Regions from separate parts of the Pseudoselenomonas caprae genome, predicted to be linked through region 1. Evidence: riboswitches for the same ligand, from Rfam matches in the RefSeq annotation. Region 1 holds a riboswitch; the other holds the start of a gene.

Region 1 (15,199 bases):
GAAAATGGCTATAACTTAGAACCGAAATGGAAAGAGGAATGCGGCGTCTATGGTGTCTATTCCCATACGGAGGATGTCTCGGGCATGACGTATCTGGGGCTCTATGCGCTGCAACATCGTGGGCAGGAAAGCGCGGGCATCGCCATCACCGATGGCGCCTGGATGGATGTCACGCGTGGCATGGGCCTCGTCAATGAGGTATTCCGCCATCAGGTCCCGCATATGGAGAACCAGTGCATCGCCATCGGCCATGTGCGCTATTCGACGACAGGCTCGAGCCTGCTGGCCAATACGCAGCCGCTGATGGTCAACTATGCGGGCGGCAAGATCGCGCTGGCCCATAACGGCAATCTGACCAATGCTGCGGAGATCCGCCATGATCTCGAGCAGCAGGGCACGATTTTCCAGACCTCCATCGATTCCGAGGTGTTTGTCAACCTTATTGCGCGTTCGCGCCAGGAGACTATCGAGGACAAGGTCATCGAAAGCCTCAAGAAAATCAAGGGCGCGTACTGCCTGACCATCATGACTGAGAGCAAGCTCATCGGTGCGCGCGATCCGCAGGGCTTCCGTCCGCTTTGCATCGGCAAGACGGAGGAAGGCAGCTATATCATTTCCTCGGAGACCTGCGGCCTTGACGTGGTCGGAGCTGAGTTCATCCGCGATGTACTGCCGGGGGAAATGGTAGTCATCGATGAAAACGGTATCAAGTCGTATCCGTTTGCGACGCAGGAGCCCAAGGCTGCATGCATTTTTGAATACATCTACTTTGCGCGTCCCGATTCGGTCATCGATGGCCAGAGTGTCCACGATGCGCGTTTCATGATGGGACGCATGCTGGCCCGCGAGTCGGGCTGCCAGGGCGATATCGTCATTTCAGTGCCGGATTCGGGCACGACGGCAGCCACGGGCGTGGCCTTTGAGTCGGGCATTCCCTTTGTGGAGGGTCTGATCAAGAACCGCTATATCGGCCGTACCTTTATCCAGCCGACCCAGAAGAAACGCGATACGGCAGTGAAGCTCAAGCTCAATGCCATCCGTTCGGTGGTTGCAGGCAAGCGCGTCATCATGGTCGATGACTCCATCGTCCGCGGTACCACCAGCGGCAAGATCGTCAAGATGCTCCGCAATGCCGGGGCCAAGGAAGTCCATATGCTCATCAGCAGTCCGCCGATTGGCTATCCCTGCTACTATGGCATCGATACGTCGGTCCGCAAGGAGCTTATCGCAGCGACCAAGAGTGTCGAGGAAATCCGCGAGTACATCGGTGCCGATACGCTGCATTTCCTGAGCATCGAAGGGCTCAAACAGTCGGTATCCGCCGTTGACCCTGAGGCGATGTGCTACGCCTGCTTCAACAGTGCCTATCCGATCGAGGATGGGGAAAAGCCGGCTGGCGACAGCAAATATGTATTTGAACAGCGCAAGTGTTGAGAGAGGATAGAAATGGCAGAACAACTTACTTATAAAGATTCCGGTGTTGATATCGATGCAGGCAACAAATCCGTTCAGCTGATAAAGGACAGCGTTAAAGCTACCTATCGCCCGGAGGTACTTGGTGACCTCGGCGGCTTTGGCGGCCTGTTCGCGCTGACGGCTGGCAAATACAAAGAGCCGGTGCTGGTCTCGGGTACTGATGGCGTCGGCACGAAACTGCGCCTGGCCTTCATGCTGGATAAGCATGATACGGTGGGCCAGGATGCTGTGGCCATGTGTGTCAACGATATCCTCGTACAGGGTGCTGAGCCACTCTTTTTCCTTGATTACCTGGCTGTAGGCAAGCTCGACCCGGAGCAGGTAGCTGATGTGGTCAAGGGCGTAGCAAATGCCTGTAAGGAATCGGGCTGTGCGCTGATCGGCGGCGAGACGGCGGAGATGTCTGGCTTCTATCCGGTGGGCGAATACGATATCGCTGGCTTTGCTGTCGGCGCTGTCGAAAAATCGAAACTCATCACCAGCGAGAAAGTCAAGGAAGGCGACGTGGTCCTGGGCCTGCCTTCCTCGGGGGTCCATTCCAACGGTTATTCGCTGGTGCGCAAAATCTGCTTTGACCTCAAGGGCTTCAAGGGCGATGAGTATATCGAGGAGCTGGGCAAGACCATCGGCGAAGAGCTTCTGACGCCGACGCGCCTTTATCCGAAGTCCTGTCTGCCCCTTATCGAGAACTTTGATATCCACGGCATGGTCCACATCACGGGCGGCGGTTTCTACGAGAACATCCCCCGTGCATTGCCGGAGGATATGGCAGTCGAGATCGACAGCTCGGTATGGCAGATGCCGGCAATCTTTCGGCTCCTGCAGCAGTGGGGCAACGTGGATTGGAAAGAGATGTACCGCACCTTCAACATGGGCATTGGCATGATCATCATCGCCAGTGCCGACGAGGCAGAGAAAATCAAGGCGCATCTTGCCGCTGCTGACGAGACGGTCTACGAAATCGGCCGCGTGGTAAAGGGCAATCATGATGTGACGATCAAAGGCGGCGTGTTCCATGACTGAGATGAAACAGAAATTAGGGGTCCTGTGTTCAGGGCGTGGCACGGATCTGCAGTCCATCATCGATGCCATCGGCCGCGGTGAGGTCAATGCCGAGATCGCTGTGGTGCTTGCCGATAAGCCCGAGGCCTTTGCCCTGGAGCGGGCGAAAAAGGCTGGCATCAAGGCCGTCTGCGTCAATCGCAAGCAGTACGATGGCCGTGAGCCCTTTGAAAAGGCCTTGATTGCTGAGCTCGAAGAAGCAGGGGTAACGTTGGTTGTCTTGGCTGGATTTATGCGAATCCTGACGCCAGTATTTGTGCATCATTTTGCCGGCCGCATCATGAATATCCATCCGGCGCTGCTGCCGAGCTTTCCCGGTGCCCATGCCCATCGCGATGTACTCGCCTATGGCGTCAAGGTCAGCGGTTGCACCGTACACTTTGTCGATGAAGGCACTGACAGCGGCCCGATTATCCTGCAGGCGGCTGTTCCTGTGCTGGATGGGGATACCGAGGAGACGTTGGGGGCCCGCGTACTCGAGCAGGAGCATATCATCTATCCGCAGGCTATCCAGCTTTACTGCGAGGGTCGGCTGCAGGTAGACGGACGTCAGGTACGGATTTTGGATTGAGTTTTTAGACAGAGGAGAATATATCCATGCAGATTAAACGCGCACTTATCAGCGTATCGAATAAAGACGGTGTTGTTGAGTTTGCCCGCCAGCTCCATGAGGCTGGTGTGGAAATCGTTTCGACGGGCGGTACGATGAAGGCCATCAAAGAGGCAGGCATCCCGGTCACCTATGTCAGCGATGTCACGGGTTTTCCGGAAATCATGGATGGCCGCGTGAAGACGCTGAATCCGTATATCCACGGCGGCATCCTGGCTGTTCGTGACAACGAAGAGCATGTCAAGCAGATGCAGGAGCATAAGATCACGGGCATCGACCTGGTAGCCGTCAATCTCTATCCCTTCAAGGAGACGATTGCCAAACCAAACGTCACGCTGGCGGAGGCCATCGAGAACATCGATATCGGCGGTCCGGCGATGGTCCGTGCGGCGGCGAAGAACTTCAAGTTCGTCACGATCGTGACGAATCCTGCCCGCTATGCGGAGATTGCCAAGCAGGTCAAGGAGAATGGCTGCGTCGATGACCGCACGCGCATGGAGCTTTCCCAGGAGGCTTTTGCCCATACGGCAGCCTATGATGCGATGATCAAAGAGTATCTTCTTGAGCAGCTGAAGAAATAAGAGGGGTAGACGATGAATATTCTTGTTATTGGTTCGGGTGGACGTGAGCATACGCTGGCCTGGAAGCTTTCCCAGTCGCCGAAGGCTGCGAAGCTCTATGCGATTCCGGGCAATCCGGGCATGGCTGAGGTGGCTGAGTGCGTGGAGGGGATTTCCATCACCGATAATGATGCCGTCGCCGACTTTGCCAAGGAAAAGCAGATCGATCTGGCTGTGGTCGGCCCTGAGGTCCCGCTGACCAATGGCCTTGTCGATGCGCTGAATGCAGCGGGCATCAAGGCTTTTGGTCCGACGAAACTGGCGGCAGAGATTGAAGGCTCGAAGGCGTTTTCGAAAGGCCTGATGAAAAAATATAATATCCCGACGGCAAAATATGAGGTATTCACGGATGCCGATGCGGCCCGCGCCTATATCGAGCAGGAAGGGGCGCCGATTGTCATCAAGGCCGACGGCCTTGCCGCAGGCAAGGGTGTTATCGTTGCCATGACGAAAGAGGAGGCCCTGGCAGCCATTGTTGACATCATGGAGGACCAGGAATTCGGTACGGCGGGCAGCCGTGTCGTCATCGAGGAGTTCATGGAGGGCGAGGAAGCCTCGCTGCTCTGCTTCACCGATGGCAAGACCATCTGCCCGATGATCAGCTCCCAGGACCACAAGCGTGCCTACGATGGCGACAAGGGCCCGAATACCGGCGGCATGGGCACCTATGCACCAGCACCGGTCATGACGAAGGCCATGGTGGAGAAGGCATATGAGACGATCCTCGTGCCGACCATCAAGGCCATGGAGCAGGAGGGGCGTCTTTATAAGGGCTGCCTCTATGCCGGCCTTATGATCACGGCTGAAGGGCCGAAGGTCGTCGAGTTCAATGCGCGCTTTGGCGATCCGGAGACCCAGGTTGTCCTGCCGCTCTTGGAAAGCGATCTGGTCGATATCATGCTGGCCTGTGCCGATGGCACCCTGGCCGGGCAGGACATCCAGTGGAGCGATGGTGCAGCTGTCTGCGTGGTCATGGCATCGGGGGGCTATCCGAAATCCTACCAGAAGGGCTTTGCCATTGCAGGCCTGGCGGAGGCCAAGGCCGCTGGTACGGAAGTATTCCATGCCGGTACGGCGGAGAAAGACGGCCAGATTGTCACGGCGGGCGGCCGCGTGCTCGGCGTCGTCGCCAAGGCTGATGATGTCAAGACGGCTGTGGATAAGGCGTATGCTGGTGTCAGGGAGATTTCCTTCCAGGATGCGTTCTACCGCAATGACATCGCGCACCGCGCGCTAGAACGCCTGTGAGATCTCATATCGCCAATAAGTGCAGCTGTGTCTGTTTGTGTATACTTTTGACTGGCTGTTTACAACTTGACATTTGTCTATTATAATTATCCATATAGACGTCAACGGTGGACGCTCTGAAGTTGTCGGTGGACAACAACAGGGCGTTTTCTGTGTCTTAGGCAATCCTTGATGATGTTGTTTTGCGTGTTGTACGGATGGAGGGCTTATGGATCTGACAAAATTGATGGCAGATATCAATGACTTCGTTTGGGGGCCGGTGATGCTGACGCTTTTGGTCGGCACAGGCGTATTTTTGACGGTTCGGTTGAAATTCCTGCCATGGCGCAATCTCGGCTATGCAGTCCGGATGATATTCCGGCAGAAAAAAGAACATGAAGGGGACATTTCACCGTTCCAGTCGCTTATGACGGCGCTTTCGGCGACCGTCGGAACCGGTAATATCGTCGGCGTGGCGACGGCTATGGTCCTGGGGGGTCCCGGTGCACTCGTCTGGATGTGGATCAGTGCGGCGTTCGGCTTGTCGACAAAGTATGCAGAATCGGTGCTGGCGGTCAAATATCGTGAGACCAACAGCGTGGGTGAGATGGCTGGCGGCCCGATGTATGCGATGAAGAATGGCTTCAAGAACAAGTATATCGGCCGTGGACTGGCGGGCTTGTTTGCCTTCTTTGTCGTGGTGTCGTCCTTTGGTATCGGCAATATGACCCAGGCCAATTCGATTTCGGCGGCGCTCTTGACGAGCTTTGACGTACCAGCCTGGCTGACTGGCCTGGTGGTAGCCGTGCTGGCTCTGTCGGTGCTGCTCCGTGGCATCCATAGCATCGGCAAGGTATCGAGCGTGGTCGTGCCAGCGATGGCGGGCTTCTATTTTGTGGTGGCACTCATTGTCATTGTGGTGAATTTTGAAGCAGTGCCGGCTGGCGTGGCGGAGATGTTCCGCATGGCGTTCTCCTTCGATTCGGTGGCCGGTGGTGTTGGCGGCGGCATCGTTGCCTCGATGCTGACCTCGATGCGCTGGGGTGTGGCCCGCGGCGTATTCTCGAATGAGGCTGGCCTGGGCTCGGCACCAATCGCGGCGGCTGCTGCCCGGACGGACCACGCGTCCCGCCAAGGCTATGTCAATATGACGGGAACATTTTTTGATACGATGATTGTCTGTATGCTGACGGGCCTGGTCATCGCTTCGTCGGGCATGCTCGGGACGGTCGATCCTGCGACGGGCAAGATGGTATCGGGCGCCCAGCTGACGATACTGGCGTTCAGCTCGGTGTTCGGTGAGTATGCCAAGCTGATCGTCTCGGTGGCACTCGCATTGTTTGCTTTTTCAACGATTCTGGGCTGGGAATACTATGGCGAAAAGGCGCTGGAATATCTCGTCAGCAACCGCAAGGCAATCATGGGGTATCGTGTGCTGTTCAGCTTGGTGACCTTTGTGGGAGCAACGACAGCGTTGGAAGTTGTCTGGAATTTTTCGGATACGATGAATGGCCTTATGGCGATTCCGAACCTTATCTGCTTGTTATGGCTGAGCCGCGATATCGCGGAAGAATGTTTTGACTTCCAGGCAACAGTGATCGAGCGTGAAAAACAGGGAGAAGATGCTGATTGCCAGAAGGTGTAGTAAATGAATCAGGCAATGCTTAGATGACATGGAGGGACTGTCGCTGCGGCGGCAGTCTTTTTTGGTGGGTACAGCAAAGTGTGCAGGATTTAGTATTGACAAAATTGCGCAAAAGAGTATACCTAAAAGAGAATAGTAAAAGGAGCTGAGGTTTCAATGAAGTTGCATTTGGTAAAAGAGTTAGGGGTATCCCTTGGGGCTGCCTTGCTGGTCATGGGGGTGCCTTGGACGGCAATGGCCGGAGAAGCACAGGATGTGCAGCCTGCTGAGCGGGTGGTGCCGTCTGAGTATCATGGCTACATGTGGCGGATCGATTCCAAAAACAAGGATATGCTGCCAAGGAATTTCCGTATGGCAGATGGGGCGTTTCGGAAAAAAATATCGGCAGACAAAGCCGGGAAAGGGGTTATTGCGTCACCTTCGCGGCAGGGACTGGAACAGCTGGCTATATCGGGCAGTGCAGAATTTTCGGCAGGCGAATTCAAGGCATTGCAGCAGACTTTGCAGCAGAAAACACATGGTCCCATCTATGTGATAGATTTACGGCAGGAATCGCATGGATTATTCAATGGCGATGCAGTCAGCTGGTATGGAAAGCGCGATTGGGGCAATGTAGGCAAATCCCGGCAGGATGCCTTGACAGATGAAGCACAGCGGTTGCAGGATGCGAAGGGGAAAATACTCTTGCTGGCGCAGCTGGATAAAAAGAAAAAGCCGCTTCATCCACAGTTTGCGAAGATAACAGTTGTCATGAGTGAGCAGCAGCTGGTAGAAGGCGCAGGCTGGCATTATCTGCGGCTGACGGATACGGATCATGTATGGCCGGCAGCAGAAAATATAGAGCGGTTTATTGACTTTACCTGTAAGTTGCCCAGGGATGCTTGGCTTCATTTCCATTGCCAGGCAGGGATGGGGCGTACTACTGCCTATATGGCTATGTACGATATGATGAAAAATCCTGAGGTGCCACTGGAAGATATCTTATCGCGGCAGTATCTTCTGGGTGGTGCATATGTGGCACATGTGTCGCTGAAACCGGCATCAAATGATTGGAAGCAGACCTATTACCGGCAGAAGGCTGGGATGATCAAAAAGTTCTATGCATATGTGCAGGAAGCCCATAAGACGGGGTTTGCTTTGAAATGGTCGCAATGGCTCAAAGATCATGGCGATGACGCAGGTAAATAAAAAAGACAGCAACCGAAGTTGCTGTCTTGATGATTCAAATGGTCGGGATGACAGGATTCGAACCTGCGGCCTCTTCGTCCCGAACGAAGCGCGCTACCAAACTGTGCCACATCCCGTGAGTACATGAAATATTATACGCAGAATAACGGGGACTGTCAACACCTTTTTTATATTTTTTTTACTTTTTAGCGATAAAAAGTAATGGTTGCATAAATTGAGTGTATTTGCTACACTATTAGCATCAATTGTATATTTTTATTCACTAGGGGCGCAGACTTGTTCTGCTGAGAGACTTATGTCGACCCTTGGAACCTGTTGGGTTAATACCTGCGTAGGGAAGTGAGAGGCAAAGAATACCGCTTAGCTCTATGCTAGGCGGTTTTTTATTTTAGGAGGTAATGATATGGCAACGCAGATGCAGATGGCACGGGAAGGCAAGATCACGGAGGAAATGAAACAAGTGGCAGCTGATGAAAAACTCCTGCCAGAGGAGATTCGTGCCAAGGTAGCTAAAGGTGTAGTGGCAATCCCGTGTAATATCAACCATAGGGGGCTTCAGCCGCGCGGTGTGGGCGAAGGTCTCCGGGTAAAGGTCAATGCCAATATTGGCACGTCGAGTACCTATCCGGATGTAGCACCAGAGCTTGAGAAGCTCAAAGAAGCCGTCAAATGCGGAGCAGATGCGGTTATGGATCTTTCGACAGGCAATAATATAGATCAGTCCAGAAAGGAGATTATCGCTCATTCGCCGGTCATGGTTGGTACGGTTCCCCTCTATCAGGCAACGGTACGGGCAATCAAAGCGCATGGCGCAGTAGTAGAGATGACCGAAGAGGATATCCTGGAGACTATTGAGCGGCAGGCAAAAGATGGTGCGGACTTCATGACGCTTCACTGCGGGGTGACGCTAACGGCAGTAGAACGCATGCGCAAACAGGGACGTATCATGGATATTGTCAGCCGTGGCGGTTCGTTTATTGCTGGCTGGATGCTTCATAACGAGCGGGAGAATCCGCTATACGAGCATTTTGATGCGATTCTTGACATTTGTGAAAAATACGATGTGACCTTGAGCCTGGGGGATGGCATGCGTCCCGGCTGTACGGCTGATGCCACCGACCGTGGCCAGCTGACTGAGCTGATTACGTTAGGCGAGCTTGTGGATCGCGCTTGGCGTCGTGGGGTACAGGTCATGGTCGAGGGGCCGGGACATGTTCCCTATGATCAGATTGCTGCGAATATGAAATTGGAAAAACGTCTGTGCCGCAACGCACCGTTTTATGTTTTGGGGCCGCTCGTGACCGATATCGCACCAGGCTATGACCATATTACGGCGGCAATCGGTGGTACGCTGGCAGCCGTAAGCGGTGCGGATTTCCTCTGCTATGTGACGCCGGCTGAGCATCTGGCGCTGCCGACTATTGAAGATGTCCATACCGGCGTGATTACCTCACGGATTGCGGCTCACGCAGCGGATATGGTGCGCGGAGTTCCGGGGGCGGTGGAATGGGACCGCAAGATGGCAGAAGCCCGCAAGATTCTTGACTGGGAGGAACAGTTGAAGCTGTCTATCGATCCGGAGCTTGCACGCAAAAAGCGAGGCGCACGCAACAAAGCAGGCGAGGAGGCCTGCTCGATGTGCGGGGATTACTGTGCGGTGAAGATCATCAGCAAGTACTTTGACAAACCGCAATGTCCCTGTGAGGATTGATGACGGAACAATTGAAAAAATTCAGTCTAAAAGCAGGAATCATCCGGCAAAATCCCGAATATAGCTATATAGAATAAAACAAACTCGTTAGGAGGTTTTGTTATGGGGAAAATCAAAAAAATCCTAGTGCCGGTTGATGGTTCCGTCAATGGCTGCAAAGCTGTCGATGAGGCGATTTTCTTTGCCGAGAAATGCCAGGCGGATCTGGACTTCGTCTATGTAGCCAGCAATATCAATAAGGATATCCCGAGCCATATCGTCTTCGATCGCATCTGGGAGAAGATTCCCGATGATATCAAGGCCGCGAAGCATGTTGAGACGGGCAATATCCCGAAGGCTATCATCCGTGTGGCCGGTCAGGAGCACAGCGACATGATCATCATGGGCAGCCGTGGCCTGGGCCTCTTCAAGGGCGCGCTGATTGGCAGTGTCAGCCAGAAGGTCATTGAGGAGTCGCCGATTCCGGTAATGGTCATCAAATAAAGTGTTGTGGCAGCTGCCAGTGGATTCCCGCTGGCAGCTTTTGTTCTTGTGTTTGCAACAGGGAAGGTGTTCAGCATGCAAGTCAAAGATATCATGACCAAAAACGTTATCACTGTAAAACCTGAAGCAACGATCCGTGAGCTGGCCGAACTGCTCGTGACGAAGAAGATCTCTGGTGTCCCTGTCGTGGATGAGACGGGCAAGGTCTGCGGCATCGTCAGCGAAGGCGATCTCATGCGCAAGGAGATCGCCCCGGAGATGCCCGACGAGCTCTGCATCCTGGGAGCGGTGATCTATTACAATGGCCTGCAGGAGTACCGCGATGCTTTCCGCAAGTTCTCCGCGTTGACCGCCGAGCAGATCATGACGGAGGAGGTCATTGCGGTCAAGGCCGAAGATGAGGTCAGCAAGATTGCCAAGCTCATGCATGACAAGCATATCAAGCGCTTGCCGGTGCTCGATGATGCCGGTGCACTGATCGGCATTGTCAGCCGTACGGACATCGTCAAGATGCTGCTCTGAATTTCCGGCAAGAAAAAGGAACTGCCTGCAAGAGACAGTTCCTTTTATTTTTGTGTTTCGGTGGGTTTCTTGGCGAGCCAGCGCGATTCACGCTGGAGTTTTTTCTGCAGCAGCCGGTTTTCGTAGATGTCCTCGATGACCAGCTTGCAGATGACGATGAAGGGCACAGCCAGGAACATGCCGGTGGCGCCGAGCAGCTCGCCGCCGAGGATGATGCCGAGGATGATGGCGATGGGGTGCAGGTTCAGCGACTTGCCGATCAAGGTCGGGTAGACGAGGTTGTGGTTGATCTGGGTGAGCAGCAGGTAAAAGCCAGCGGTCTGCAGGGCGATGAAGGGCTCGACGGTGGCAGTCAGCAGTGTGCCGAAGGCTGAGGCGACCGTCGGGCCGAGCACTGGAATGAACTCCGCGATGCCGGATACCATGGCGAAGACCGAAGCATAGGGCAGATCGCGCACGGTGAAATAGAGGAAGACAATGATGCCGGTGATGAGGCAGATGACAAGCTGGCTGCAGATGTAGGTGCGCAACGCGCCCAAGATGTTGTTGAACAGCTTGAGCACGCGGTCGGTATCACGCTGCGGGAAGCGCGTGACCAGATACTGCTTGATCTCCTCGCCGTCCTTCAGCAGGTAGAAGGTCACGAACAGGATGATGACGAAATCGATGACCTTGCTGAACAGCGAAAGCAGCAGCTGCAGCGAAGACCGGAGGGCTGTGATGCCGGTGGATTTGATTTCGCCCCAGACATTGCCGAGCTCATTGTGCAGGAATTCGGACTCCTGCAAGAGCGGCAGGTTCTGGAATTTTTCCGTGATCTGCGGGAAATCCGTGATGAAGCGGGAGAAGGTCGGCACGAAGCTGCTGGAGACGAGGCCGAGCAGCACAAAGCCAAGGCCGACGAAGGCCGCGAGTACAAGGCCGGCGGCCAGCGCCCGCGGCAGTCTGCGGTTCAGCTGGTTGACGGCTGGCAGCAAGAGCAGCTGCAGCAGCAGGGACAAAAAGATGATGAAGGCCAGCTGCGGCATGAACCAGAAGGCTGACAGCAGCAGCGTGAAGAAAAGCCCCAGCAGGATGGATGTGCGGTAAGCGCGTAGATGCATAAATGCTCCTTTGTGTGAATCGTGTGGAAAGAATCGTGTTATCTATCATTATAGCAAACCAGGTCAAAAAGAAAAGCCTCCGGCAACGGAGGCGGGAAAGGTTCATTTGATGGCGTTGAGACGTTCGGCCAAGGTGCTGGCGCTTTCGTCGCCGCTGACACAGGTCATGATGGGCTGGGCCCCGAGCATGACGGTGTTGCCATCCACATAGGCCCGGCGCTTGTCGTGGCCGTTATGGTAGGCTGCCGCCAGGTTGCCCATGACGAAGTAGGAGCGCTCGCGTGCGCTCATGCCGCCAGCCGCAGCCGGGGTCGTGAAATCCTTGGTGTTGATGCGGATGAGCCCGTCTTTGTTCGTGACATGGTTACCGCTGTAAGACGAGAGCTTTTTGACGTAAGCGTCGCGGCGGTCGTCATCGGCGGGATGGTCGGAGAGGAATTCCTGCACAGCGGAGGCCTTGCTCTTGGAAAGGTCGAGGACGCGCTGCCAGACGGCAGCTGTCGCGCCGGGGTTGTAATTGGTATGGGTGATGTAGTCGAAGGCCAGGGCATCGGCTTCGTTTTCCATCGGCTTGGTGATGTGGCGGTTGTTGATGACCTGGGCGACAAGAGCGCCGGCCTGGGAACCCGTGGCGGCGCCAAGGATCTGCATGTTGAGCGAGTTGCGGGCACCTTTGACCGGGTGATCCTTCTGCCCGTGTCCGAGCTCATGGGCCAGGACGACGGCAATCTCGTCTTCGTTGGTCAGCACGTTGTAGAGCCCCGTGTTGACACTGAGGTTGTGGCCAATCGTGCAGAAGGCGTTGAAGCCCTTCTGGTTGTTGATGAAGTAATTGTAGGGCTTGTTGTATACGGAAGAATCGACGGCGCCGATTCCTGCCGTGAGGTTGGTCATGATGCGATCGAGCTGCTGGTTGAGCGCCCAGTCCTCATTCACGCCGTATTGTTTTTTCATCTCGCGGAAGTATTCCTGACGTCCTTCCTCGGAGTCATTGTACTTGCGCAGGAGAGCATCGAGCTGCGAATGGGCGGCAACACCGCCGACGATTGCGCCGAGGATGCTGGAGGTACCGGCTTCTGCGGCCGGAGCTGGGACTGTGCCGAAGGATAGCGGGAAGGCCAGCAGGCTGGCGGCAATTGTTCCCGTAATCAGCTTGCGCAATTTCGTAGATTTCATGTATAATTCCTCCTGTAGATGTTTGTTATCCTTTGCTATTATTATAACGGATTTTTGTCGGGAAAGGTTAAGGGATTTGTGAGAATTAATAGAAATTTAACTTGCGGATGACAGGCATCGGTTAGGTGTGAACAAGGAGGCGGGTTTCATGGAAGAAAAAGCTTGGCGTACCCTGCGGCTGACCATAAACGGGTTGGGGCATATGGTGCGATATAATCAGGAAACGATCGATAATCTGTTCCTGCCGTTTCTGCGGCGGATGTCGAAGCTGCAGCGGGAGAAAGGGACGCGCATTGTCGTATATCTGGTGGCGCCACCGGGGACCGGCAAGTCGACGCTGGCCCTGCTGCTGGAAAAACTATCGCTGACGGACTCGAACCTCGTGCCGGTGCAGGCGCTGGGCCTCGATGGCTTCCATTACCATGCGGATTATATCCGCACGCATACGGTGGAGCGTGATGGCAAGCAGGTGCCGATGAGCATGGTCAAGGGCTGCCCGGAGACCTTCGATGTGGAGCATCTGCTGGACAAGCTGCAGACGCTCCATGCGGAGGAATGCCGCTGGCCGATCTATGACCGCACGACACACGATGTAGTCGAGGAGGTCGTGAAGGTCCGCCGGCCCATCGTCCTGCTGGAGGGCAATTGGCTGCTGCTCGGTGATGACCGCTGGCTTACGGTGCGCAATTACGCGGATTATTCGCTGTTTGTCGGCGCTGAACCGCAGGATCTCAAGGAGCGTCTCATCCAGCGCAAGATGATGGGCGGCAAGAGCCGCGAAGAGGCAGAGATCTTCTACCGGAACAGCGACCGCGTCAACGTCGAGCGCGTGCTGAAGAAATCATGGCCTGCCGATGAGACTTGGCAGATGCTGTCAGACGGGGACTACCAGCTGCGCGGCAAGATGATGCCGAACCGCATGGTCAATCGTGAGGTGCTCTGGAAAAAGCCCGACGTGACCATCGACAACAGCCTGCTCAGCGGCATCAACCGGCGGATCAGTGCCGAGAAAGGCGATGTCGGTGCTCTCTACAAGAACGGCTATGCCGAGGGGCTTTCCCATGCCCGCAGAGCCATCTTGCGCAAGCTGTATCAGGATGGGACGATGAGCAGCAAGGCCATCATGGAGACCTTTGACCTCACCGACGAAGAACTGCAGCAGATTCTCAAATGAAAAGAGCCTGACGGCCATCGATAGGCCGTCAGGCCCTTGCTGTCAACGGGTCTTGCTCGAAAAGAGATAGACGAGGATGGTGAGGACGATGCCGCCGACACCCCACATCCAGCCCTTGTCATACCAGGCATAGGCCGTGGCAGCGAGGCAGAAGAGTACCGCAAACATGGTCTGCTTGGCATTTTCCTTGCGATAGGCAAAGGTCTTGTAGTCGACACCGGTCAGCCGTTCAAAGCATTCCGGGCAGATGACCTTGCGCTGGCCGTCTTCGGCCGTATGGACGAGCGCGTCCTTTTCCTCAAGGTCGCGGCTGCATTCTGAACATTTCAGCATATATGGATTCCTCCCGTTGAATTCTTGCGTATCCGCACATATTTTTAATTTTACCGCATCCGCCGTGATTTGACTAGGATTTCTTGACACTGTACAGGAAAAACATTAAAATAGTAGGGTATAGTTATGTATAAACTATCCGAGAATCTATCCTGCATAAAAGCAAATAAAAACAAGAGGGGGTGAGTATTATCGTTATCGAAATAGTAGCGGTAATAGTTGCAGCTATCATCGGTGCCGGCTTTGGCTATGCTGCCCGTAAACGTACGGCAGAAGCGCAGATCGGCTCCGCTGAAGAAGAAGCAAGACGCATTGTAGCAGACGCGGAAGAAAAAGGCGAAACCAAGAAGAAAGAGGCCCTGCTGGAGGCGAAGGAGGATATCCATCGTCTGCGCCAGGAACTCGATCGCGATACGAAGGAGCGCCGCAGCGAGATTCAGCGCCAGGAGCGCCGTGTGGTGCAGAAGGAAGAGAATCTTGACCGCAAGCTCGATTCCATCGAAAAGAAGGAAGAGGCACTGGCCCGCAAGGAGTCGCGCCTTGACAAGAGCCAGCAGGCTGTGGATGAGATGCATGAGAAGCAGAAAACAGAACTCGAACGCATCTCGAGCCTGACGGCAGAGGAAGCGCGGACGATGCTCATGGCAGAGGCTGAGGAAGAACTCAAGCATGAGAAAGCCATGAAGATCAAGGAATATGAGCAGCAGATGAAGGATGAGTGCGACAAGAAAGCACAGGACATCCTGAGTCAGGCCATCCAGCGCTGCGCGGCCGACCATGTCGCAGAGACAACGGTATCGGTTGTCGCACTGCCGAACGATGAGATGAAAGGCCGCATCATCGGCCGTGAGGGCCGTAACATCCGTACA
Region 2 (15,199 bases), on a different contig from region 1:
ATCAGCAGCATCTAAAGACCGCAACGCGCCTGCAATTCGTCATGCCGAATACCCCCGCCATGGTTGGCGAGGGGGTGCTATTGTTTGAGGAAACAAATTCGCTAGACGCTGGCGAGCGTGCCGAAATCATGCAGCTTTTTGCCGCCGTCGGGCTTGTCCAGGAACTGCCGAGTTCGCTTATGGGCATTGGCGGCACGGTCACGGGCTGCGGCCCGGCTTTTGTCGACCTCATGATCGAGGCCTATGGCGATGCGGCAGTAAAATACGGCATGAAACGCGCTGATGCCTATCGGCTGATTTCCCAGATGATTCTCGGCTCGGCTAAATTGCAGCTCGCCACCGGCGAGCACCCGGGCGTACTCAAGGATAACGTCTGCTCCCCAGCCGGCACCACCATCCGCGGCGTCACGGCACTGGAGGAAAACGGCTTCCGCAATGCCTGTATAAAATCTGTTGAGGCTATTATGGAGCGCTGAAAATATTCGCATACAGAAAAAACCGCAGGGTAACCACTCCCTACGGTTTTTTCGCATAGCTTTATTCGAATCATTTAGCTGGTTTTAGTATATCAATTTTACACAAAAAGTCAAGCTATGCTATAATATCGTTGCCGTGTGTACCTTTCTCCCAGAAAAAAGAGAAAGGAGGCATAGACTTGTTCGAATCATTTATAGTCTCTGTCCTGGCAGGCGTAACCAGCTACTACATCTGCAAATGGCTGGATAAGAGACTCTAATACGCATGGCAGCCTCAGTGCCGAAGAGAATTAACCAACTCTTCTCATGCACTGAAGGGGTTGTGACAAAATGCGAAAGCATTTTGTCACAACCCCTTTTTTATTTCTTCCTTTGTCCGTAGTAGGCATTCGGGCCGTGCTTACGCAGGAAGTGCTTGTCGAGCAGGGCCTGCGGCATGGGGTCGCGGTCGCCGGTGAGCATTTGCGTGTGGAAGGCCATCATGGCGACTTCTTCAAGCACGACGGCATTGTGGACGGCATTCATGCAGTCCGTTCCCCAGCAGAACGGGCCGTGATTCTTGACGAGAACAGCAGGCACATAGTCGGGATTGATGCCGTACTTCTTGAAGCGTTCTACCGCGACAACACCGGTATTATACTCGTACTCGCCCTGGATTTCTTCCTCGGTCATATCACGGGTGCACGGAATCTCGCCATAGAAATAGTCGCCCTGCGTCGTGCCATAGGCGCGCACGCCCTGTCCTGCCTGAGCAAAGATTGTCGCCCAGCGCGAATGGGTATGCACGACACCGCCGATATGGGGAAATTCCTTATAAAAGATACGATGGGTCTCGGTATCCGAGGAAGGATTGAGCTCCCCTTCGACCTTGTTGCCTTCAAGGTCAACGACAACCATATCCGCAGGTTTCAGCACATCGTACTCCACGCCTGACGGCTTGATGACGAACAGGCCTTTCTCACGGTCGATGCCTGAGACATTGCCCCAGGTAAAGGTAATCAGATGATGCTTTGGCAGCAGCATATTGGCTTCATAGACTTTTTGTTTGAGTTCTTCAAGCATTATATTTCCTCCCCGTTCATTCCGTCAGCTCGTAGCGCGCGATTTCATTGGTCTCGCGGTTCGCGCCGATGATGATATCCTTGCCTTCATAGATATAGTGTAGCACATTCGCTGCGCCGCGGCCACGGTCGAGCTCCTGAGCTTCATAGCCATCTTTCCCATAGGTAAAGGCCAGCAGCAGCCGATCGCCCTTGCGGCTGCGCAGAGAAAATGGTCCTTGCCTTGATAGTGTAGCATGGCCAGCGAATAGCATTTCTCAGCTTGGCCACAAGGGCTATAGCCTTCTGCATGATTTCGAGGCTGCGGTCCTGTTTCTGCCTATCGGGGCATCCCAGCGGGAATTTGCGATGGCCGCTCAGGCAAATGGAGCGGAAGGGCCCCCCTGTCGCGCGCATGGCAGCGCGCACTGCGTCAATCTCGCCATCGGTCATATCGAGCCGCGCCAGTTTCGCATCGGTCATACCCGAAGCACATGCAGCGATAACTTTCAATTTAGCCATTTTGAAGCACTCCTTTATCGTTATAAAAAAGATTGTCTACGGTTAATCAATGACGACCTGATCGACAGGCACGCCCTGTTTCTTAGCAAGGATTTCCTTATATTTGTCAAAATCCTCGGCAATGACGAAGTAGGTATCCTTGTTGCGCTGGTAGAGGATCTGTGGAATAGCCAGCAGCAGGATGACTACCGCTGCTACACCGACGTACTGCAGATTCTCCATGATGACGCCGATGAATGGCCAGACTGCATCCCAGTCGAAGTTGCCATGCCAGCCACCGAAGTTGCCCGTCGTGAAGTGATAAGCGGCAAATGGACTTCATCATCAGTAGCTGCCAATACCACAAAGATGCGGGCATCTTTTTCCGGGTCATCCGGATCGAAGCTTACGGGCTTTTCCGTCTTCATGAAACACATAGCCGTGCCATTTACGCCGCGCCCGCGCTCTGCATGCGGGATGCAGATATCCGGAGCGATAACGATGTAGGGCCCAAGCTCTTCGACTTTCTCGATAATGATTTCCGGATATTCCTTTTCGATGGTACTATCAGCCAAAAGTGGCGCACAAGCTGCCCGGACGGCGTCCCGCCAGTCAGCAAAACCTTCATGGAACGAATAGTGCTTAGTCTCGACAAATTCTTTAAATATGGTAGTCCTCTCTCTTCCTTACAGGCAGGAACGGAACGGAATGCAATGCGGACGAAATAAAAAACCTCCGCGCCAACGGCGTGGAGGTCATCGAGATAAACGAAATTCTTTAAGACTTGGCTGCGGAATGCTTTTCCGCAGCTTTTTTGTCTTTGTGTTCCTTATTCCATTGTTGTTCGTATTTCTTTTTGGCATCTGCCTTTTCTTTTTGCACTGTCTTATAGTCTTTTTCACTGACAGACTGCAAATATTCTTCGGGAATCACACGGAAAGCCTTCGGCTGCAGCCGATAGAATTCCTGATAATTGGCCAGGGCATCAGCCTGCTGGCCAAGCTCCTCATAGATCTGCGCACGCATAAACCAGACATACGGATTCGCCTTATCGATAGCTTCAGCCTGTGCTAAATCAGCCAGTGACGCCTCCGTATTTCCCATCATATGATAGACATCCGCCCGGTTCAGATAGTTATAGACATTCTTGCTATCCATAGTTACGGCTTTGTCTAAATCTTGAAGTCCCGCTGTAAAATCTCCGGCAACGGCCCGGGCGCGGCCGCGGATCGCATGATTTTCCGCTTCATTCTCGGGATTATGCGCAGCAAAGACGCGGCGCATCTGGAACAACGCACGCTCGCCCTGCCCATAGTCGCTATACATATCACCATTTTCCCGCATTTTCTTGACAAACTTGGCACTAGCAGCCAGCACTGCTTCGCGCTCACTCTGCAGCACCTGTTGTCTTGCCTGTGCCGAAGCTTTCATCTTCGTACGGGCACCGCTCGTCTTCTCTCCGTCATAGGCCGTTGTCACGAGCGCCTGCAGGCGCGCACCAGCACGCTCCGTGCGCAGGAATTTCTGCAGGGCCTGATTGACACGCGTATCTGGCAGACATGTCACCGTGCCATCGCCATCTGCGCGGAAATTCCAGCCAGCTGGCGAATCATAGTCATGAAAGGCCTTGGCAATCGCCCCAGCCACGAAATAAGCATTTTCCAAAGTATTATCATAATCACCATCCCAATCAACGCTCAACAGTTTTTCGCCATCGATATAGATGTCCTTACGGTCTTTGACCGTCACATGACCGCAGCCATAATCGGTCATCATCTGTGCCAGCTTCTGCTCGCGTTTATCCGTATCGGGATGGTCGTTATAGTTTTCCTGCTCCTTGAGTTTCGGGTCAGGGTCCTGGTATTCGAGGACATTCTGCGTCTCATAGGTCAGATAGCGGGCCATGCGGGCCATGGCCGCTGCGCCGCCGCCCGGATTGAATCCGGCACTCGTCATGATATAGAAGCCGCCTGCATCGGCATCGTACTCCGTCGGCAAGGTCACGTTCTTGGCTATCGAATAATTGGCCAGCGCATTGAGCTTGTTCCAATCTGCCACGCCCGTATCCATATTCAGGAAAGCCATGCCATAGTACTGAGCCACGGCTTTGGCGTAGTTATGCGCGCTATGCTGCTCGATGCCATGCGTCATCTCATGGGCCAACACTGCGGCGAGCTCATCGGGCTCCAGGTTCAAGCCGCGCACGAGTGCCTTGTTGACGCTCACATAGTTCGTGGGATAGCAGGCCGCATTGAAATCCCTGCTGTTGTTGACCGTCCAGCAGAACGGCAGGCTATTGGCCTTCAATACATAGTCGCCCTGCTCCACCAGCTGGCGCATGACACTGTCGACCACCTGCACATCGTTGCGGTTGGGGTCGATGCCATTCTGCTGGATATCCTGCCGCTGGCTCTGGATCTGCGCCTGAGCATCATTGCCGAGCGCAAGGATACTCGACAGGCTCGACTGATAAGCTCCGAGCACCCCGAGAGCCTGTGCGGCAATGGCCCAGGCATCTGCCGCCTCAGCCTTCGGCAACGGCGTGAGCCATGTGCCAGCCATCATGACACCCGACAGGACCATAGCCGTCAGGCAACGTTTCCAGCGCTTGGTATAACGCAAGGAAATCACCTCATCTCTTTTGGAATCTATCCTTATTTTAGCACAGGCGGCTTGAAAAAATCGTGAGAACGCGAAAAAACTTTTACTTTTTGTCTTTTCCGTAACCTGAGTTACATACTCTTTTCATAATGACCGATTATAATAAACTTGTCGATGAGAGATATACCTGGTAATCCCCCAGGGGTACGATCTCATTGGCGTCCCTAAACAAGAAGGTTTTAATCCCACCCTTCTTGCTTCCCATTTCTCAAATTTTTTATCATCCCTTCCCAGGAAGCCCGTGAAGTACAATCCCACTTCACGGGCTTCCTCTTTTTATGCCCCTCTGCTTATTTTCATTATTGCTGAATAATTATCTTAATTTTCATACTATGCCTAAATAGAATCGAACCAATCAGCCTGGGCTATTGAAAAAATACTGAATTTTATTTATGATAGAAATATAATAAATTGTAATAACAATTTGTGGAAATCATTCTATTGCTTCATATCATAAAAGGAGGCGCATGTATCTTGGACAAGATGAGTAAAGAAGCACTTGCCGTCAAGCGGGCCGAGCAGGCCTTTGACCGCAAGCGCCGGACTATCGGCCTGTTCGGCGGACCCATCCTCGCACTCTTGGTCTTTCTGACCCCGATTGCAGGACTGACCGTACCAGCCCATAAGCTGCTGGCAATCATGGTACTCGTGGCTATATGGTGGATCACAGAGCCCGTACCCATTCCGGTCACCTCGCTCATCGGACCGACATTGGCGGTCGTGACTGGCGTCGTGCCAGTCGGCACTGCGTTTGCCGCCTTTGCGAACCCGATGATCTTCCTGTTCATGGGCGGATTCATCCTGGCCAAGGCCATGATGACCCATGGCCTCGACAAGCGCTTCGCCTATTGGCTGCTCTCGCGCTCCTGGGTCGGCTCGAACCCCAAGCGTATCTTCCTGGCCGTCGGCCTTGCCGCCGCGCTCTGCTCAGGCTGGGTCAGCAACACGGCTACGGCAGCCATGATGTTCCCGATCTGCTTGGGCCTTTTGACCTCCATCAAGGAGATGTTTGCCGCCAATGGCCGTGAGATCGACCTGCACGAATACAAATACGCTACGGGCCTCATGCTGATGACAGCCTACTCTTGCTCGATTGGCGGCGTATTGACGCCTATCGGCACACCGCCGAACCTCATCATGCTCGGTTTCCTTGACCAAATGTGTGACATCCATATATCATTCTTTGAGTGGATGACCTGGGGCTTCATCGCGATGGTCGTCTATTTCGTCATTGCGGCCTTCGTACTGTCGCGCATGTTCCCGGCTGATGTCGAGCGCATCGATGGCGCGGATACCTTCATCAAGAACAAACTTGCCGAGCTTGGCGGCTGGACACTCGCACAGAAGAACACATTATTCTGCTTTATCGTGGCCGTTACCCTCTGGGTAACGCCGGGCATCCTCTCGATTTCCCTTGGCAGCACCGATCCGACACTCAAGATGTACAACAGGCTGTTCCCGGAAGCCGTCGCTGCCATGGCCGGTGCTCTTATCCTGTTTGTCCTGCCGGTCAACTTCGAAAAGCGCCAGTTCACACTCAAATGGCAGGAGGCCATGGAAGGTATCGAATGGGGCACGCTGATCCTGTTCGGCGGTGGTCTGGCCATGGGGGGCATGATGTACAAGACCGGCCTTTCGCAGTGGGTCGGTGACCTCATCGTCAGCTCGATGGGCGGTGCTCCGTCACAGGTTGGCATGGTCGCAATCTTCTCCGTCATGGCCTTGCTGCTCTCTGAGCTCACGAGCCATACAGCAGCTACGAACATGATTGGCCCACTGGCCATCACAGCAGCCGTATCGGCTGGCCTTAGCCCGGTTCCGGTATCGGTCGGCATTGCGCTGGCGGCATCACTCGGTTTCATGCTGCCAGTATCGACACCGCCCAATGCCATTGTCTATGCATCGGGCTATATCCCCATCACTAAGATGATCCACACAGGTGTCATCATCGACGTCGTCGGCATCGCCTGTGTCACGATTCCGCTGGTTATCTACTTCGTCAGCTGGGTCGTCGGCTAAAAGCCTGCCTTGACAAAAATCCCCGCGCGGCGTAAAGTAGAGGCAAAACGATACACGGGAGCCTGCAGACAGGCTGAGAGGAAGTTATGCACTTCGACCGCACCTGATTTGGATAATGCCAACGTAGGAAAGTATGCAAAAAGATTCACAGGGACTATCCGAAATGGATAGTCCCTGTTTTTGTTGCCCCAAAGGAGGAATATCGATGTCACTAAGTCTCTGCCAGAACAACATCACCAAAGCCTGTGCGTTACGTAAGGCCCTGCCCCTCTATGCCATCACTGACCGGCGCTGGCTGGGCGATAAGCCCCTTGCCCAGGCGGTAAAAGAAGCCCTGCTGGGCGGTGTTACCATGATCCAGCTGCGCGAAAAAAATCTGGACACGGACTGCTTCCTGCAGGAGGCCCAGAGAATCAAAGCACTATGCCATGCTTTTAACGTCCCCTTTATCGTCAACGACAATATCGGCATAGCTCTGGCCTGTGATGCCGACGGCGTACATATTGGCCAGCAGGACATGGCGGTAAAAGAAGCCCGCGCACTGCTAGGCCCGAATAAGATTTTAGGCGTTTCCGCCAAAACCACCGCCCAAGCCTTAGCAGCCGAAAACGACGGCGCCGACTACTTAGGCGTGGGGGCCGTCTTTCCCACCGATTCCAAGGCTAATGCCAGCGAAATAAGCCACAACGAACTGCAACGGATCTGTGCCGCCGTCTCTATTCCCGTAGTGGCCATCGGCGGTATAAATGAAAAAAATATCTCTAAGCTGCAGCATAGCAGCATATCCGGCGCTGCGGTCATCTCCGCCATCTTTGCCGCCCCGGATATACGAGCAGCAGCCACCCGGCTCCGCCAGCGTCTTTCCGCTCTCCTCACCAAAACTGCCTTGACCATTGCCGGCAGCGATGCCAGCGGCGGCGCTGGTATCCAGGCTGATCTGAAAACCATGTTGGCCTGCGGCGTCTACGGCATGAGCGCCATCACCGCCCTGACGGCCCAAAACACCACCGGAGTAGCTGGTGTATCCCCCTCTACTCCAGATTTTCTGTCCGCGCAGCTGGACAGCATCTTTGACGATATCTTCCCCGACGCCGTGAAAACCGGCATGGTCTTTTCCACCCCCCTTATCGCTGTGATTGCCGGCCGGCTCCGCCATTATCAAGCCAAAAACATCGTGGTGGACCCGGTTATGATTGCCACCAGCGGTGCCCATCTATTGTCCACAGATGCGATTACCGCCTTAAAGGAACAATTATTCCCTCTAGCGACGCTGATAACCCCGAACCTTAAGGAAACCGAAGCGCTGACCGGACTTTCGATCGCGAACAAGGCAGATATGGAAACAGCCGCCCGGAAACTCCAGGCGGCTTATGGTTGCAACGTACTATGCAAAGGCGGTCATCGCCCAACCGATGCCGATGATCTGCTCTATACAGCTGACGGCCCCTTATGGCTGCCCGGCCGACGCGTGGACAATCCCAACACGCATGGCACTGGCTGCACCCTGTCTGCGGCCATCGCAGCCCACTTAGCCAAGGGATACAGCCTGCCCCAGGCCGTACAGGCAGCCAAGGACTATCTAACGGGAGCCCTAACGGCCGGCCTCAATCTCGGCCATGGCGCTGGCCCTTTACATCATGGCTGGCAACTCTGTAAATTCCCTTGATATTTTCAGCTTATCCGATAATCTTGAAACGATTGGATGGTCCCGGCCTTGATGCCGTCAATCAGTTCACCGATTACCCGCGGATCAGAGTAATCAAGCGGCAGGAAGCAGGAGTCAGCCTTGTTATAATACTGGCGTACATCATTTTCCACCACCTGCAAATCCTGGCGGAACTTCAGCCGGCGCGCCTCGTAGTCACGCCCGGAACGGATATAGCCGCCACAAGTAACGATTCCCCAGAGGATGAAGAACAACGACCAGCCGACCTGCGGCATAAGACCTGCACCATAGAGCATCATATACACCACCACGGTAGCCAGGCAGCCGCCCAGCATCCAATGCATAAGCGATGGTGCCTGCCATTTCATCTGCATGAGCCAGAGATCTTCCATGACACCATATTTGCCACGGTTATGCAGGAAATACTCACGCAGCCGCTGCAGCTCCTGGAGCAGGCAGGCCTTATCAGCAGGCACCGCCGCCAGCTCTTTGAGCTTCACTTTTTCGCTTGCCGGCTGTTCTTCCTTATCATCAGCCGGTTCTGCACAGAAGGGACATAATCTTACGCCCTCATCCAATACCTTGCCACACTTTCTGCAAATCATCGTTCTTCCTCCTTTCTTCATAATAATTCAACTATCTTCCTTGAATAGTTTTGGGAAAAATCAACGATTTGAATTTCTTCATGGTACTTCTATTGGTAACTTATAATATTCGCTATCAAAACGAAATCCCCTGCTTTCGCAGGGGATTTTTTTACATATTTCTACATAAATCGCTTATTTTGTGCGGAATTTGCCAACACTGTCCTTGAGCGAATCCGAGAAGGTCGACAATTCATTGCTCGATGCCGCACACTCCTCAGAAACCGCCGAGTTGTCCGTGACAACGCCGAGGATATCGCGGGAGAGGTTGTTCACCTGCTCCATCATCTTCTGCTGTTCAAGGCTCTGCCGTTGCAATTGTTCGATAACCGTATTGACCGCTTCGGTATTTTCGGTAATCCCTGACAGAGAATCAGCTGCCGTACCAACGACTTTCGTGCCGCTCTCGATTGCTGCCAGGGCCTTGTTGATGAGCATCTGGATGTTCTGAGTGCTGAGTGCCGACTGTTCGGCCAGCTTGCGTACCTCCTCTGCGACCACGGCAAAGCCGCGGCCAGCCTCGCCAGCGCGAGCGGCCTCAATCGAAGCATTGAGTGACAAGAGCGACGTCTGCCCCGTGATCTCATCGAGCGTCCCAAGGATCGAGCGGATCTCCTCCGAAGCCGCGCTGATATCGTGCATGGCAGCCACGACATTATCCATCTGGCGGCGGCTCATCTCGATGCTGTCATTCGTCAAGCGGCTTGACTGGCGGGCCTGCTCGACAAAGGATTCCACTTTGGCATTCTCAGCCATTGTCGCATGGATCTTGTTCTGCAGATTCTGCACACTTTCATTCTGCGACATTGCGCCTTCGGCAAGGCTCTGGGAAACCTTCGATACTTCACCAGAGCTTACCGCTACCTGCTCAGCCATATCACCCATGCTTTCCATTTCCGCACAAAGTGTCTGGCGGATGTGGTTGATATTGCGCTGGATCGGCTCATAGTCACCAATATACTTCATATCGGTGGTCGTCACGAGATCACCAGCAGCCATCGTATTGAGATTCTTCTCGATATCCTGCACATAGCCGAGGATTGCCGTGCGCATCTTGTTCAAAAGCTCATACAGCGCACCGATTTCATCCTGACGCGGATAGCTGAACTTCTGCGTCATATGGCCGTTGGCCAGCTTATTGACACTGTCTTCCAGCGCCGCCAGCGGATTCACGACGCGCTCCTGGAACGTATAATAGACACGGCGCAGGACCAGACCTACCGCAGCAATGAAGCCCGCAAGCAGTACATACAGCAGTACCGCCATCACGTCGACCAAGGTCTGCGCAGCCTCGACCATCTCATTGGTCTTGCCAAAATACGTTTCACTGACCTCGAGCAGATGGGCCGGGTTCTTCGTCTGCTCATACTCGGCAATCGCCGGCTTCACCTCGTTTTGCCAATAGGTTTCCGCCGCATCGCGCTTACCAGGGAAACTGCCCAGATGCACCCGGCTGCCCAAATCCTTGAGCAGTCCCTCGATTTTCTGCGTTGTCTGGCTGGCATCAGCCCCGGCCAGCACCTGCTTGACAATGCGCTGCGAACCGCCGCGCACAACGCCGGCATCATTTACCACAGCAACATAACTTGTAAACAGGTACAAACTTATCCCTACGATAACTACTACACCAACGACAATGGCAAATACCCGTGCCAAAAGCCGTTGAATCAAATATGCAATGGTCTCTTGCTGATTCAATTCCTTCACGCTCCCTTTCCCTGTCTCTCGTTAGTTATACCTGCCAATAGTATAACAAAAAAATTCTCACACAGGTGTGACTTTTATCACATCTGTGTGAGAATTTTCTGTTTCCTTTTGTTTTTTAGTTTTTCACGGCTTGCTTGATTTCTTCGCGCGTGACTTTTCCCTCAGCCACGAGTTCATCAATCCATTTGCCATGATGTTTGGCCGCATAGCTGGCCTTGACCGTACCATCGCACATGCCCTGCATCGAATCGGGATTGACGCCCAGCGCCAGATAAATATGACCGATAGCAGCAGCAAAACCAAAGCCAGCGCAGATGCTGTGCAAGGGAATCATCCAAGTACGGATGGCCGGGCTAACAAGCCCTTCGCCAAACCAGAGCACAGCGCCCGATATGACGAGCAGCGCCCAGATGACAGCCTGCAGCAAGATGTTCATCTTCTCGCCGCCGTTGTAGAAGCTCTGGGGCGGGATGCCCTCGGGTTCCTTGCCGATGAGCTCAGCCGGGAACTTCTGGTTGAAGACGATATCATCGCGGCCAAAGCTCAGGACTTCCTTGACCAGACGGCGGATGCCATCATGAGCCGTTACCAGGCCGATAATCGGATTAGCAATGAATATGACGGCAAAGACGCGATGTGCGTATTGCAGCGTCGCGGCACCGAACATGTCATACAAGAACCGGAAGGTATCCGTATAAAGCGGCAGTGCCGTCAGGAATAACAGGAAGAAGCTGATGGCATTGATCCAGTGAAAATAGACAAAGCCCATCTTATGACGCTTGATGTATTTCTTATTTACGAGCATCTTATTTCCCCTCCTTCTTGCTGGTCATGCCTTTCAGTGCTGCCATACCGAGCACGCCAACGATGGCACCAGCTCCGGCCAGCTTGCCGAGCGGACGCACGACATCCTTCCAGAGATTGATGGAATCTGGCGTCTGCGGATTTTCCGGCAGATTATAGACCGACGGTTTTTCCGGCAGTACATAGAGCATATGGATGCCGCCCACGCCTTGTGGATTGTAAACATTGGCATCCTGATGGCCTTCCTGCTTCAGGATTGCCACCCGCTCCTCGGCACGCCTGAGCATTTCCTCCTTCGTGCCGAAGCGGATTGCGTCAGCCGTGCAGGTCTTTGAGCAGGCCGGCTCCATACCTTCTGCGATGCGGTCAAAGCAGAGGTCACACTTCGTGGACTTGTTGGTCTCCTTGTTGACCTTCGGTACATCAAAGGGGCAGTTATGGGTGCAGTAGCCGCAGCCCACGCATTTTTCTTCATCGATGACGACAGCCCCATTGGGCAGCTTGTCGATGGCTTCCTCGGGGCAGCCCTTGGCGCAGGCCGGATCCGCACAGTGCATGCACTGGCGCTTGAAGAAATCCCAGTGGAATTTGCCCGCAGAATCCACGCGCTCGTTCATCTGGATGAGGTTCCAGGTCGTCGGCGTCAGCTCTTTATGGGACTGATACTGCCCTTCAAAGGGTGTTGACATATCGGCCGGCAGGTCGTGCCACTGCTTGCAGGCGACCATGCAGGCACGGCAGGCGCTGCAGCGTGCCACATCATGCAGCATAGCGATTTCTTGTGCCATTATAGTTCTCCTTTCATACTCGCAAATACACAGTTTTACGCATTGGCGAGCATTACGCTTCCTTTTTTCTGGAGACTTTTCTCCTCACCGAGAAAATCAAGATGGATTGTCGCCCAATCCCGCAAATAGACTTCTTCCTCGCCTTCCTCATTATATGTCTTGAGGTAAGCATGGCATTTGTCGCAGACATCGAGGCGCATAGCTTCTTCGCCCTCAGGCTCTAAGATATGCATTTCCTTGAGATCCTCATTGCCGCAGTAGACACAGCCAATGCGGGCATAGGGCCAGACGGTATGGCAGCCATCGCAGACGAGCACACGGGCGCGGCCCTCCTGCTCCTTGCGCAGCTGCGCCAGCACCGGCTGGCGCCCGCAGACCGGGCAGTAATTACGTTTCCAGCCGATCCCCTGCCAGAAAACTGGGTCTTTGAGCTCGGCGGGAACCAAGACTTCGACCAGCTGCCAGCCCAGCGTGCGAACCAGCACCTCATTGAGCTTGTTGTCCGCTGCAAACTGCTGGATTTCTGCATCTTCCTGCCGCAGCAGATAGTCGAAGAACTGCTGGATCTCCGTGAGTTCAGCTTCCGCCGTCCAGCTCTGCCAAGCCTTGAGGGCGGCTTTCATCATATCTGGCGCTTCTATCTCTTTGAGTGCTTCGAGGCAATCGCCCAGCGATACTGCGGCCACTTTGACCATCGTACGCTGCAGCTGCGGCTGCTGCAAAAGCGGCATGCCGTCCTTGACAAGTTCTGCAATATCATCCTTTACAGGAAAGGAAACCGGCGAGACTGCACCTGTAAGGATTTTCTCCATAGCAAGCTGCAAGTTAGCCGTTTCCGCGAGGAAAGGGTGTTTCTTCAGATATTCATCCATCGGTGATTTCTTGGCGGTTTTCATAAAAGTCTCCTAATATCATACAGATTATGCTTTCACGATGTTGACCAGGCAGGCCTTGAATTCCTGCTCCTGTGTATTCGGATCGAGGGCATCGATGGTCAGGTAGTTGGTGCTAGGTCCCTTTGCCAGGCCCTTGAAGCCCCAGCTGTACGGCATCCAGACCATATGCGTCTCTTCGCCGTTGACGGTGAGCGGCTGCGCGCGTTTCGTGACCATGGCTTTGACCACGACAGCACCACGGGCCGAGCTTACTTTTACCTTGTCGCCCTCTTTGATGCTGAGTTTCTTGGCCAGCTGCTCGCTGATCTCGACAAACGGTTCCTTGACCAGCTCATTGAGCCACGGGATGTTGCGCGTAACCGTACCGGAGCACCAGTGCTCCGCAATGCCCGAACTCGTCAGCACATACGGGAATTTATCCTTCGTGCCCAGCGGCTGTTTTTCCGGAACGCGCGGATATTTGACACAGGGGTTGAACTGCGCCAGCTCATTCTTATGCAGTGCATTATGTGTCGGGCTTTCGACCGGCTCGTAGAACTCCGGCAGCGGGCCATCGACTGGCGTCGAGGACGCATCACGCGTCATGCCATCAGGGTTCTTGTCCTTATAGGTGGCAGCAAAGAGACGGCCAATGCCCTCGCCGTTCATGCGGAACGGTTTCTGGCCGTCCGGCGTATCCGGGCCAGCCGTGCGGTTACCGACATCCGGCACATCGTAGCCCGTCCATTTGCCAGCAGCCGCATCCCACCAGACAAGCGGATGCTCTTTATCCTTCGGCGTGCCGTCCGGATTGCACGAAGCGCGGTTGTAGAGGATATGGATGTTATCCGGCCATACCCAGCCGAACTGCGGGAAGATACCGATATCGCCTGGATCTTCCTGGCCGCGGCGTTTCGTGCGGTTGCCCTCGCGGCTGATGTAGCCGGCATAAATCCACATGCCCGAAGCCGTCTCACCATTGTCCTTGAGTTCGCCGATGCCGTTTACGAGTTCCCCCGTAGCTACGTTGTAACCACTGATTTCCTTCATGACATCTTCGATGTAGTTGTCCTGCGAGTAGTTCCAGGACATGTACTTGATCGGTTCATCCTTCTTCTCCGTAGAATCCTTGTAGAGTTCACGGATACGCTTCCAAAGCATATCGTTGATCAGGTAATCCGGCTTGGAATCGCCGACCGGTTTCGGTCCCTGCATACGCCACTGGATCAGGCGCATCGAATTCGTAATCGTACCCTCGCGCTCAAGATAGGAGCAGGCTGGCAGGAAGATGACTTCCGTCTGGATCTCGCTCGGATTGTCGCCCGGGCGGTTCCAGAACTCCGCCGTCTCGTTAACAAAGATATCCTGCACGATAAGCGAATCCATCTTGCAGAGGCCGTCATGGACCATCGTGAGGTTCGCATTCGTCATCTGCGGGTTCTGGCCGCAGAGATAAAGCGCATGCATCGTGCCCTTCCAGGCATCCTCAAAGATAGCATAGATGGAATCCGGATGATTGCCGTTGCGGATAGCACCATAATCGAAGCCATAGCCATTCTCCGGCGTAGCATGCTCGCCGAACCAAGCCTTCGTCATATTGACATACCATTTGCGGCGGAACGTACCATAAGCCTCGGTCCAGGACTTGAGGTCCGGCGTCTTATGCGTCGGATGTACGAGATAGCCCGGCTGCATGTTGAACTCGATGCCAAAGTCCGTCGATGCCTGTACGTTTGGCTGCCCGCGCATCGCGATGATGCCAGCGCCTGGGATACCGACATTGCCCTTCAAGAGCTGCATGATGGTAAAGCAGCGGATATTCTGTACACCGACCGTATGCTGCGTCATGCCGAGTGCATACATGATGATGGCCGGCTTGTCATTTTCAATCCAGATGGAAGCAGCGCGCTTGGCATCCTCAGCCTTCATGCCCGTGATGTTTTCCACCATCTCAAGCGTATAGCGGCTGTAGAATTCCTTGAGGCGCGACATGACCGTATTCGGCGCAAAGAGATTCT

What was found. A riboswitch is a leader RNA that binds a small molecule or an ion and turns the genes downstream of it on or off. The one in region 1 is predicted to bind thiamine pyrophosphate.
Region 2: another riboswitch for thiamine pyrophosphate. It lies ahead of thiD (bifunctional hydroxymethylpyrimidine kinase/phosphomethylpyrimidine kinase); the one in region 1 lies ahead of thiC (phosphomethylpyrimidine synthase ThiC).

What each region holds. Positions count from the first base shown of each region.
Region 1 is NZ_VTOZ01000003.1:94,526-109,724, forward strand. Features, by position in the region: gene purF (amidophosphoribosyltransferase) at 1-1,434, shown strand, start outside; gene purM (phosphoribosylformylglycinamidine cyclo-ligase) at 1,447-2,499, shown strand; gene purN (phosphoribosylglycinamide formyltransferase) at 2,492-3,109, shown strand; gene FZ041_RS02220 (IMP cyclohydrolase) at 3,136-3,729, shown strand; gene purD (phosphoribosylamine--glycine ligase) at 3,742-5,016, shown strand; gene FZ041_RS02230 (alanine/glycine:cation symporter family protein) at 5,225-6,640, shown strand; gene FZ041_RS02235 (protein-tyrosine phosphatase family protein) at 6,797-7,828, shown strand; tRNA gene FZ041_RS02240 (tRNA-Pro) at 7,868-7,944, opposite strand; TPP riboswitch at 8,083-8,183, shown strand; gene thiC (phosphomethylpyrimidine synthase ThiC) at 8,232-9,539, shown strand; gene FZ041_RS02250 (universal stress protein) at 9,642-10,022, shown strand; gene FZ041_RS02255 (CBS domain-containing protein) at 10,098-10,544, shown strand; gene FZ041_RS02260 (AI-2E family transporter) at 10,589-11,647, opposite strand; gene FZ041_RS02265 (M48 family metallopeptidase) at 11,750-12,823, opposite strand; gene FZ041_RS02270 (nucleoside/nucleotide kinase family protein) at 12,972-13,997, shown strand; gene FZ041_RS02275 (hypothetical protein) at 14,040-14,330, opposite strand; gene rny (ribonuclease Y) at 14,513-15,199, shown strand, end outside.
Region 2 is NZ_VTOZ01000010.1:25,873-41,071, forward strand. Features, by position in the region: gene proC (pyrroline-5-carboxylate reductase) at 1-476, shown strand, start outside; gene FZ041_RS06170 (L-ribulose-5-phosphate 4-epimerase) at 837-1,538, opposite strand; gene FZ041_RS06180 (hypothetical protein) at 1,682-2,038, opposite strand; gene FZ041_RS06185 (hypothetical protein) at 2,081-2,260, opposite strand; gene FZ041_RS06190 (PTS sugar transporter subunit IIA) at 2,233-2,685, opposite strand; gene FZ041_RS06195 (M48 family metalloprotease) at 2,795-4,648, opposite strand; gene FZ041_RS06200 (SLC13 family permease) at 5,162-6,697, shown strand; TPP riboswitch at 6,742-6,845, shown strand; gene thiD (bifunctional hydroxymethylpyrimidine kinase/phosphomethylpyrimidine kinase) at 6,903-8,363, shown strand; gene FZ041_RS06210 (hypothetical protein) at 8,369-8,968, opposite strand; gene FZ041_RS06215 (methyl-accepting chemotaxis protein) at 9,143-10,705, opposite strand; gene FZ041_RS06220 (formate dehydrogenase subunit gamma) at 10,830-11,519, opposite strand; gene FZ041_RS06225 (4Fe-4S dicluster domain-containing protein) at 11,521-12,306, opposite strand; gene FZ041_RS06230 (formate dehydrogenase accessory protein FdhE) at 12,342-13,202, opposite strand; gene fdnG (formate dehydrogenase-N subunit alpha) at 13,227-15,199, opposite strand, start outside.